2 regions of the Enterococcus spodopteracolus genome follow, and region 1 is predicted to be linked to the other one. Evidence: predicted binding sites of a transcription regulator. Region 1 holds the regulator's gene; the other holds the start of a gene.

Evidence for each region. The regulator LexA, encoded in region 1, represses DNA repair genes until DNA is damaged. The targets are predictions, from matches to a motif close to CNAACANNTGTTNG.
Region 2: the regulator LexA is predicted to act here: its motif matches at 1,030-1,043, upstream of uvrB (excinuclease ABC subunit UvrB).

The regions. Positions count from the first base shown of each region.
Region 1 is NZ_JARJHD010000005.1:61-5,092, reverse strand. Features, by position in the region: gene P3R27_RS07985 (LapA family protein) at 1-182, shown strand, start outside; gene recJ (single-stranded-DNA-specific exonuclease RecJ) at 417-2,714, shown strand; gene P3R27_RS07975 (adenine phosphoribosyltransferase) at 2,728-3,240, shown strand; gene P3R27_RS07970 (hypothetical protein) at 3,445-3,663, opposite strand; gene lexA (transcriptional repressor LexA) at 3,842-4,465, opposite strand; gene P3R27_RS07960 (DUF896 family protein) at 4,617-4,868, shown strand; partial or broken gene P3R27_RS07955 (thiamine pyrophosphate-binding protein) at 4,967-5,032, shown strand, end outside.
Region 2 is NZ_JARJHD010000002.1:200,182-205,213, forward strand. Features, by position in the region: gene P3R27_RS03900 (amino acid ABC transporter substrate-binding protein/permease) at 1-842, opposite strand, end outside; gene uvrB (excinuclease ABC subunit UvrB) at 1,137-3,131, shown strand; gene uvrA (excinuclease ABC subunit UvrA) at 3,141-5,032, shown strand, end outside.

The sequences.
Region 1 (5,032 bases):
TCCAAAAGAAAATCGAAGAGGCGACAGAAGAACAACAAAGACAATTTCGAAATGAACGTGCGGAACTTGAAGCGGCCTATCAAGCAGAATTACAAGCAAAGCAAATACAGATCGAACAAATGCAAACACCTTCTGAATCACCTTCTCAAACACCAAAGCAAAGTGTTAATTACTTTGATTAATCAAAGATCACTGTTGATTTTCTAAAAAGCAAATAAAAGAAAGTGATAGAAATCACTATCTTAGGAATTATTAGAGGATTTTTTATCCAATTTCTAGCAGGCAACCAAAGTGGGCAAACGAATCTGTTATGTCTACTTTGGTTTCTTTTAGTTGGATATGTCAAAATCTATTCTTCTGAAATTCTTTTTTTTAGAGAAGACGTTTGCTATAATGACTAAGTTAGGGGTGAGCATGTGAGACGAGCGAATTTTGATTGGAAGGTCAATGAAACAACACCTTCTGAATCTTTTATCCAAATAATCAAACAGCAGCAATTGTCTCCTTTGATCGGTCAATTACTGTGGCAAAGAGGATACCGAGAGGAAGAAAGTATCCATCAGTTTTTACATCCAAAAGAACAAAAACTCTATGATCCTTATTTGATGTTTGACATGGACAAGGCAATCAGCCGAATCCAAGAAGCGGTGATCAGCGGCGAGCAGATCTTAGTTTATGGAGATTATGATGCAGATGGTATCACCAGTGCGACCGTCATGAAAGAAACGTTAGAGTTGCTAGGTGCCCAAGTGGAAGTCTTTTTACCTAATCGATTTGAACATGGGTATGGACCTAATCTAACCGTTTATCAAGAAAAAATAGCCGCAGGTACCCAATTGATCGTGACTGTCGATAATGGTGTAGCTGGGCATGAAGCAATTGTTTATGCACAACAGCAGGGAGTAGATGTGATCGTGACAGATCATCATGAGTTGCCTAGTGAATTACCGGCGGCTTATGCAATCATCCATCCCCGCCATCCACGAGGCAATTATCCTTTTGGAGAATTAGCAGGTGTCGGTGTCGCATTTAAAGTAGCGACCGCTTTGTTGGAAGAACCACCAGCAGAATTTTTAGATTTAGTCGCAATTGGCACAATCGCTGACCTTGTCTCTATGACCGATGAGAATCGGACGCTAGTGGCGTTAGGCTTAGAGGCAATTCGTCATACCGAGCGAGTAGGCTTACAGGCGCTGTTTGCGAAAAGTAGTGTACGTGCGAATGAAGCGGATGAAACGATGATCGGTTTTTCGATTGCGCCGCGCTTGAATGCCATCGGCCGGATGGGAGACCCTAATCCAGCGGTTGAATTACTAGCCACATTCGATGAAAGTCAAGCTCAGACGTTAGCTGAGCAGCTACAAACGGTCAATGAAGAACGTAAAGCGATCGTTGAGCAAATCACCTCAGAAGCATTGGCGATGATCAATGAAGAGAACCAGATCCATTTATTAGCACATCCTGGTTGGCATGAAGGTGTACTAGGGATCGTCGCAGGAAAAATCATGAACAAAACAGGAAAACCAACAATCGTTCTAGATATCAAAGACCAGTCTGTTGCAAAAGGATCAGGTCGAAGTATCGAAGCGTTGAATCTTTTCGATATGCTGAATGAGATGCGTGAATTGTTTACATTTTTTGGCGGCCATCATGCAGCAGTCGGATTAACAATGCCAACGGAAAATATCCCTCAGTTACAAGACCGGATGAATGCTTATATAGAAGAAAAGCAAATCGACTTGTCCAAAGGTCCTGTGTTGGCGATCGATGAAATCGTCTCCCCAAAAGATGTAACGGTCGAACAAATCGCCACATTGAAATTACTGGCACCATTCGGAACAGATAATCCTGTACCTAACTTTTTATTCAAACAGGTTGCTGTCCAAAATGTGAAACGAATCGGCTCGAACCAACAGCACTTGAAGCTCTCTTTAATAGATGAAGATAGTCAATTAGATGCTGTCGCGTTTGGTTTTGGCCCTCAAGAAAACGAATTTGTAGACGATTCACTTGATATTGTAGGACAATTATCGATCAATGAATGGAATGGGCGCAAAAAACCGCAGCTGATGATTTCTGACTTTGAAGTAGAAGGATTGCAAGTATTTGATTGGCGAGCGAAACGTTACCGAACACTAGCAAATGACATCGAAAGTCCGTTCTATTTAGCGTTTGATGAAGCATCGATCAAAGAACTAAATGAGTCGATACAAAAACACATCATTCGTTGGACAGATAAAGAAATGATTCAATCATGGATTCAGGAAAATGAACCAAACGCATTAGTCGTGATCGATTGTCCAACGGATTTGACCGACTTGAAAGAGATCTTATCATTTGGCTCCTTTAGCCGAGTTTACTTTTTAGGTATTTCTGTTGATGAAGCATACTTGAACGGTGTAGGAACAAGAGAACAATATGCTCGACTCTTCAAACTGATCCATGCGCAAGAACGGATCGATATCCGACATAAATTAGGTGCAATGGCCAATTATTTAAAAATTCCACAAAAATTATTAATTTTTATGATACAGGTGTTTTTTGAGTTGAAGTTTGTTACAATAAACAATGGTGTTTTGGAGAAAGTCGCAGATCCGGCGAGTCATCCATTGACTGCAAGTGACCGCTATCAGGAGCGATTAAAAAAAATCAAGTCAGAGGAATTCTTACTATTAAGTGACATTCCCACAATAAAAAAATGGTTAACAACCTAGGAGGAAACAATAAGTGGATTTAAAAAATTATATTGCCAGTATTCCTGACTATCCGTCAAAAGGAATTATATTTAGAGATATCTCGCCATTGATGGCTGATGGAGACGCTTATCGTGAAGCAACGAAGCAAATCGTTGATTATGCGAAAGAAAAACGTATCGATATGGTCGTTGGACCAGAAGCACGTGGATTTATCGTAGGTTGTCCAGTGGCTTACGAATTAGGCGTGGGCTTTGCTCCTGTTCGTAAAAAAGGAAAATTACCTCGTGAAACGATCGAAGTCACTTACGGACTTGAATACGGTACAGATACCTTGACGCTGCACAAAGATGCAATTCAACCAGGACAAAGAGTCTTGATCTGTGATGATTTATTAGCAACAGGTGGAACAATCAAAGCAACGATCGAATTGATCGAAGAACTTGGCGGAGTTGTTGTGGGTTGTGCCTTTTTGATCGAGTTGATGGACTTGCATGGTCGTGACAAAATCGAAGGCTACGACATGATTACCTTGATGGAGTATTAATCAAATAAAATATTGAACAGAAACCCCCCTTCCACAAACGGATGAATCGTTTGCGGAAGGGGATTTTCGTTGGATGAGTAGCCTCAATTTATTGATGGAACAATTGAGTGCAAGGAGTAGGTAGTCAGTTTGTCGTTAAAAAAAGCAAACGAGCGATCATCGTTTGCTTGGACGGAATTTTCATAGAAGCGATCTTATTTACTTTTACGAGTGCCTGGAGCTGTAATAGGTTTCGTGATAGAAGGAGTCTTCATGGGATTGACGACGTTGTGATTGACGGTATTTTTTTTCATCCCACAACATAAACCACAATGTAAACAAAGGAACAAAAACCAACAATGCTGTACGTAGACCAAAATTACCAATAATAATACCTAAAAACAAAACGATCAATACTAAACCAAAACGTCTCATTGATTTCATGATTTTCACCTCTTTATAGAATGCGAACAAAAGTTCGTACCGTTAGTATACGAACTTTTGTTCGGTTTGTAAAGAGGGAAGTTCAAAAAGAACAAAGATATCTACTAAAAAGAGGAAAAGACGAGCTTGAGATCGTGATCTCAAGCTCGTAGATAAATAACTGAATTTTCTTTTCTTATCAATAAATATGACTACGGTACAGACCAACGACACGACCTAAGATCGACACCTCATCTAAAATGATCGGTTCCAGTAAATCATTCTCGGGTTGCAAACGGAAATGATCTCTTTCTTTATAGAACCGTTTGCAAGTTGCTTCGTCTTCTGCAGTCATCGCAATCACGATATCACCATTTTGTGCAGTTTCTTGTTTGCGGACAATGACATTATCGCCATCCAATATCCCAGCATTGATCATACTTTCTCCTCGGATCGTCAACATGAACAGACTGCCTTCTTCTGAGGAAAGGTTTGGTGGGACTGGAAAGAAGTCAGAAGCTTCTTCGACAGCTAGTATCGGCTCTCCGGCAGTAACAACGCCGAGAACAGGGATCGTCGTTGGGCGAATCCCAATTTTTGATAATCCTTGTTGCGTCAATTCGATTGCACGTGGTTTCGTAGGGTCTCTTTGAATAAAGCCTTTTTTCTCTAATCGGGCAAGATGACCATGGACTGTCGATGTTGAAGAAAGCTGAACAGCTTCTCCGATCTCACGGACAGTCGGTGGATAGCCTTTTTGGGTCACTTGTTCGTGAATATATCTTAAGACTTCGATTTGTCTTGTTTCAGTTTGTCGGGCCACAAGGTACACCTTCTTTCACTTGATAACTAAATAGTACCATAGAAAACACTTGATTTCAAACAAATGTTCGCATTAAAGACTATTGATGTAGTTGTTTTTTTTTCATTTTTTATATAAGATGTAGGAGAAGCAAAAGCGAGGAGGAATAGTTGTGTTATCGCCTGAAAAAATCGAACGTATCAATCAGTTAGCTAAAAAGAAAAAAGCAGAAGGATTGACACCAGCTGAAGTCAAAGAGCAAAAGGAATTACGAGAAGCATATCTGACAGCCTTTCGTTCTGGCATGAGACATCATATTGAAGGGATGAAAGTGGTTGATCCCGATGGAAATGATGTCACACCAGATAAATTGAAAGAAATCCAGAAGAAAAAAGGCCTCCACGACCGAAATAGCAAGTTTTAGTAAAAAAAACTAAAAGTCGTTGCTTTTTTAGAGGAGATACTATAAAATTAGAAGTAGAAATATAGGTAAAAAAAACCTAAATTACAGGAGGGGTTACATTGTTTGATAAAATTGATCAGCTTGGTGTGAATACGATCCGTACATTGAGTGTCGATGCAGTACAA
Region 2 (5,032 bases), on a different contig from region 1:
TCAACAGCTGGTGCTGCTGCACTTTCGTCTGTAGAGATGTATTGATTGATGATCTCGTCATATTGACCTGTTCGTTTTAATTCTTTTAATCCTTCGTTGAACATTTGTAATAATTCAGGATTTTCTCCTTTTTTCACTGCGAAACCATAAGAGCCGCCAGTTTCTCGTTCGATCGGCGTTTCTAATTCCTGACCATTTTTGATCGCATAACCGATTACTGGATAGTCATCCATCATTGCGTCAATTGCTCCGACTCTCAAACTATCATATAGCTGATCTGCAGCATCGAAATATTTGATTTCGTAGCCGTATTTTTCTTGGTTAGCAACCAAGAAATCTGCACTTTCGGTACCGACTTTCGCCCCGACTGTTTTTCCATCTAAGTCTTCATAAGATTTGATCGAAGTATTGCCTTTTTTGACTGCGATTTGGATACCACTTTGGAAATAAGGGTCTGAAAAATCAAACGTTTTTTTACGTTCATCTGTAATCGTCATCCCCGCGATCATTCCATCTGCTTGTCCAGATTCCAATGCTTGTAACGCAGCAGAGAAACCACGGAAGTCCATGCGGATATTGAAACCATGCATTTCTGAGATAGCTTCCATTAAGCTGACATCGATCCCCACATATTCGCCATCCGCATTTTGATACTCGAATGGAGCGAAGGCCGAATCACTTGCAATCACATAAACGTCTTTTTTAGGTTTTATTTTTTGCATCGTCTCGCTAGTTGCTGTAGTCGATTGCGTCTCATCAGCTTGCACAGGCGTGTGCAGAGCGAATGTAACAAGTCCTGTCATTATGAAAAGGAATGTCTGTAACATGTTTCTTTTTTTCATAAATAACCTCCTATATAAATTTCGATAATTTCCAATATTTAACTATTATAGGCGAAAAGATATTCCTAACACAAGATTCCAAGAAAAAATAATTTAAAAAAGTAGCGGTTTATTACATGCCGTGTAATAAAATGTTACATGTGATAAAAGAAAGAGATGACCTATAAGATCTGAAACTTTCAATTGGCGAAAGTATGTTCGCCGTGATATAATAGGAGAACAAGGAATGCCTTTGCTTTCCTTTTCTTTTTTTGATGAAATGAGAGAAGGAATGAACGAAAAGGAGGACGAACAATGATTGAAAGAGATACCTCCCGTCATTTTGAGTTGGTGTCAAAATACCAACCAGCCGGCGATCAACCAGAAGCAATCAAGCAGTTGGTCGAAGGTGTAAATGAGGGTAAAAAAGCGCAGATTTTATTAGGTGCGACTGGAACAGGGAAAACCTATACGATATCTAATTTGATCGAAAAAGTAAATAAACCAACTTTGATCATTGCACATAATAAGACACTAGCTGGCCAATTATATGGGGAATTCAAAGAGTTCTTTCCGAATAATGCGGTCGAATATTTTGTTTCTTACTATGATTATTATCAACCAGAAGCCTATGTACCTTCAAGTGATACGTACATTGAAAAAGATTCAAGTGTCAACGATGAAATCGATAAATTGCGTCATTCCGCCACGAGTTCATTGTTAGAACGAAATGACGTGATTGTGATTGCTTCGGTTTCTTGTATTTTCGGATTAGGTTCACCATTCGAATATCAAAAACAAGTCGTGTCGATCAGACAAGGTGCGGAGATAGACCGTAATCAATTGATTCGAGATCTAGTCAGCATCCAATTTGAGCGAAACGATATTGATTTTCAGCGCGGTCGTTTTCGAGTGCGTGGTGATGTCGTGGAGATCTTTCCAGCTTCACGTGATGAGCGAGCATTACGCGTTGAATTTTTTGGCGATGAAGTCGAAAGAATCCGTGAAGTGAATGCGTTGACAGGTGAAGTATTAGGCGAAACAGAGCACGTCGCTATTTTCCCAGCCACTCACTTTGTGACCGATGACGATCATATGGAACATGCGGTCGCAAATATCAAAGCAGAACTGGAACAACGCTTGACTGTGTTACGTAATGAGAACAAATTACTAGAGGCGCAACGCTTAGAACAACGGACGAACTATGACATCGAGATGATGTTAGAGATGGGCTATACTTCTGGGATCGAAAACTATTCACGTCACATGGATGGTCGTAAAGAAGGCGAACCGCCGTATACGTTATTAGATTTCTTCCCTGAGGATGCGCTGATGGTCATTGATGAATCTCATGTGACGATGCCACAGATTCGTGGAATGTATAACGGAGACCGTGCGAGAAAACAAATGCTCGTCGATTATGGTTTTCGCTTGCCATCAGCACTAGATAACCGTCCCTTGCGTCTAGAAGAATTTGAGAAACATGTCAACCAGATCGTTTATGTTTCTGCAACTCCTGGACCTTATGAGTACGAACAAACAGACACAGTGGTCCAACAAATCATTCGACCTACAGGATTATTAGACCCAGTCATCGAAGTACGACCGATCATGGGTCAAATCGATGATCTAGTAGGTGAAATCAATGAACGGGTCGAAAAAGATCAACGGGTATTCGTGACCACGTTGACGAAAAAGATGTCAGAAGACTTGACCGATTACTTCAAAGAGTTAGGGATCAAAGTGAAATACTTGCATAGTGATATCAAAACATTAGAACGAACAGAGATCATTCGTGACCTTCGTTTAGGTGAGTTCGATGTATTAGTTGGTATCAACTTACTACGTGAAGGATTAGATGTCCCTGAAGTATCGTTAGTTGCTATTTTAGATGCCGATAAAGAAGGGTTCTTACGAAGTGAACGTTCATTAGTCCAAACCATCGGACGTGCGGCACGTAACTCAGAAGGTAAAGTGATCATGTATGCGGACAGAGTCACTGATTCTATGCGTTTGGCCATGGACGAAACGTCAAGACGTCGTAGTATCCAGCAACAATACAATGAGGAACATGGCATCGTTCCGAAAACGATCATCAAAGAAATCCGAGACTTGATCTCGATTACGAAAGAATCAGAAGATGATGCAAAAGAAACGGTACAAGTTTCTTATGAAGAGATGACAAGAGAAGAGAAAGCAACACTATTGATGAAACTAGAAAAAGAAATGAAAGATGCAGCGAAAGCATTGGATTTCGAGACCGCAGCTAATGTGCGTGATATGATTCTTGAATTAAAAGCATCTGAGTAGGGGGTAAACATGGCTAACGATAAAATTATTATTCATGGCGCAAGAGCACACAATTTGAAGAATATTGATGTGACGATCCCACGTGATAAATTCGTGGTCGTCACCGGATTATCCGGTTCAGGGAAAAGTTCACTTGCTTTTGACACATTATACGCAGAGGGACAACGCCGATATGTCGAAAGTTTATCTGCGTATGCCCGTCAATTTTTGGGACAAATGGATAAACCGGATGTTGATAGTATTGATGGACTTAGCCCAGCAATCTCGATCGATCAAAAAACAACCAGTAAAAACCCTCGTTCTACCGTAGGAACAGTGACAGAGATCAACGATTATTTACGTCTATTATTTGCTCGGGTCGGTCATCCAATCTGTCCAAATGACCATATTGAGATCACCAGTCAATCCGTCGAACAAATGGTGGACAAAGTATTAGAACTTCCTGATCGGACGAAGATCCAAATTTTAGCACCAATCATTGTAAAGAAAAAAGGACAACACAAAAAAATATTTGAACGTGTCCAAAAAGAAGGGTATGTTCGTGTTCGTGTAGACGGAGAAACCTATGACGTTAGTGAAGTACCTGAATTAGAGAAAAATAAAAAACACGATATCGCGATCGTGATTGACCGAATCGTGGTCAAAGAAGGCGTCCGCTCTCGTTTATTCGATTCTATCGAAGCAGCTCTTCGTTTAGCGGATGGCTATGTACTGATCGATGTGATCGGAGAAGAAGAAATGCTCTTTAGCGAACATTATGCGTGTCCTTACTGTGGGTTTACAGTGGGAGAATTAGAACCGCGCTTATTTTCTTTCAATGCACCATTTGGAGCATGTCCGGATTGTGATGGTTTGGGTGTCAAATTAGAAGTCGATATCGATCTAGTGATCCCAGATAAAACAAAAACATTGAACGAAGGAGCAATCATCCCTTGGAATCCCATCAGTTCGCAATATTATCCACAAATGTTGGCTCAAGCTTGCGAAAGTTATGGGATCGATATGGATACACCATTCGAAGACTTACCTATTGAACATCAAGAAATCGTGTTGAATGGTACCTCAGAGCCCTTCCATTTCCACTACGAAAATGATTTTGGCGGAGTGAGAGATGGTGAAACGTCATTTGAAGGGGTGATGACCAATATCAAACGTCGCTACCATGATACGAACAGCGATTTTACGAGAGAACAAATGCGTCTTTACATGACAGAATTGACATGTAAGACTTGTGACGGTTATCGATTGAATCCACAAGCTTTATCCGTACAGATCAATGGTACGAATATTGGTCAAACGAATGAGTTGTCGATCCAACATGCCGTTGAATTTTTTAAACATCTAACTTTATCAGAGCAAGAAAAAGTCATCGCTCGTCCGATTCTAAAAGAAGTCAATGACCGTTTGTCATTCTTAGAAAATGTAGGTCTTGATTATTTGACACTTAGTCGTGCTTCGGGCACTTTATCAGGTGGAGAAGCGCAACGGATTCGTTTAGCCACACAAATTGGTTCAAATCTATCGGGAGTTCTTTATATCTTAGATGAACCTTCCATTGGCTTGCATCAACGGGACAACGATCGCTTGATCGGTTCATTGAAGAAAATGCGTGATCTTGGCAATACCTTAGTGGTTGTGGAACATGATGAAGATACAATGCGTGCAGCTGATTATTTGATCGATGTTGGGCCTGGTGCGGGACATCAAGGTGGCGAGATCGTTTCTGCCGGAACGCCAGATCAAGTTGCTAAGGATAAACATTCATTGACTGGACAATATCTGTCTGGTAAAAAATCGATCCCTGTTCCTGAAACAAGACGAAAAGGTACCGGTAAAGTGATCAAGATCACGGGTGCGACAGAAAACAACTTGAAAAACGTGTCCGTCGAGTTTCCTTTGGG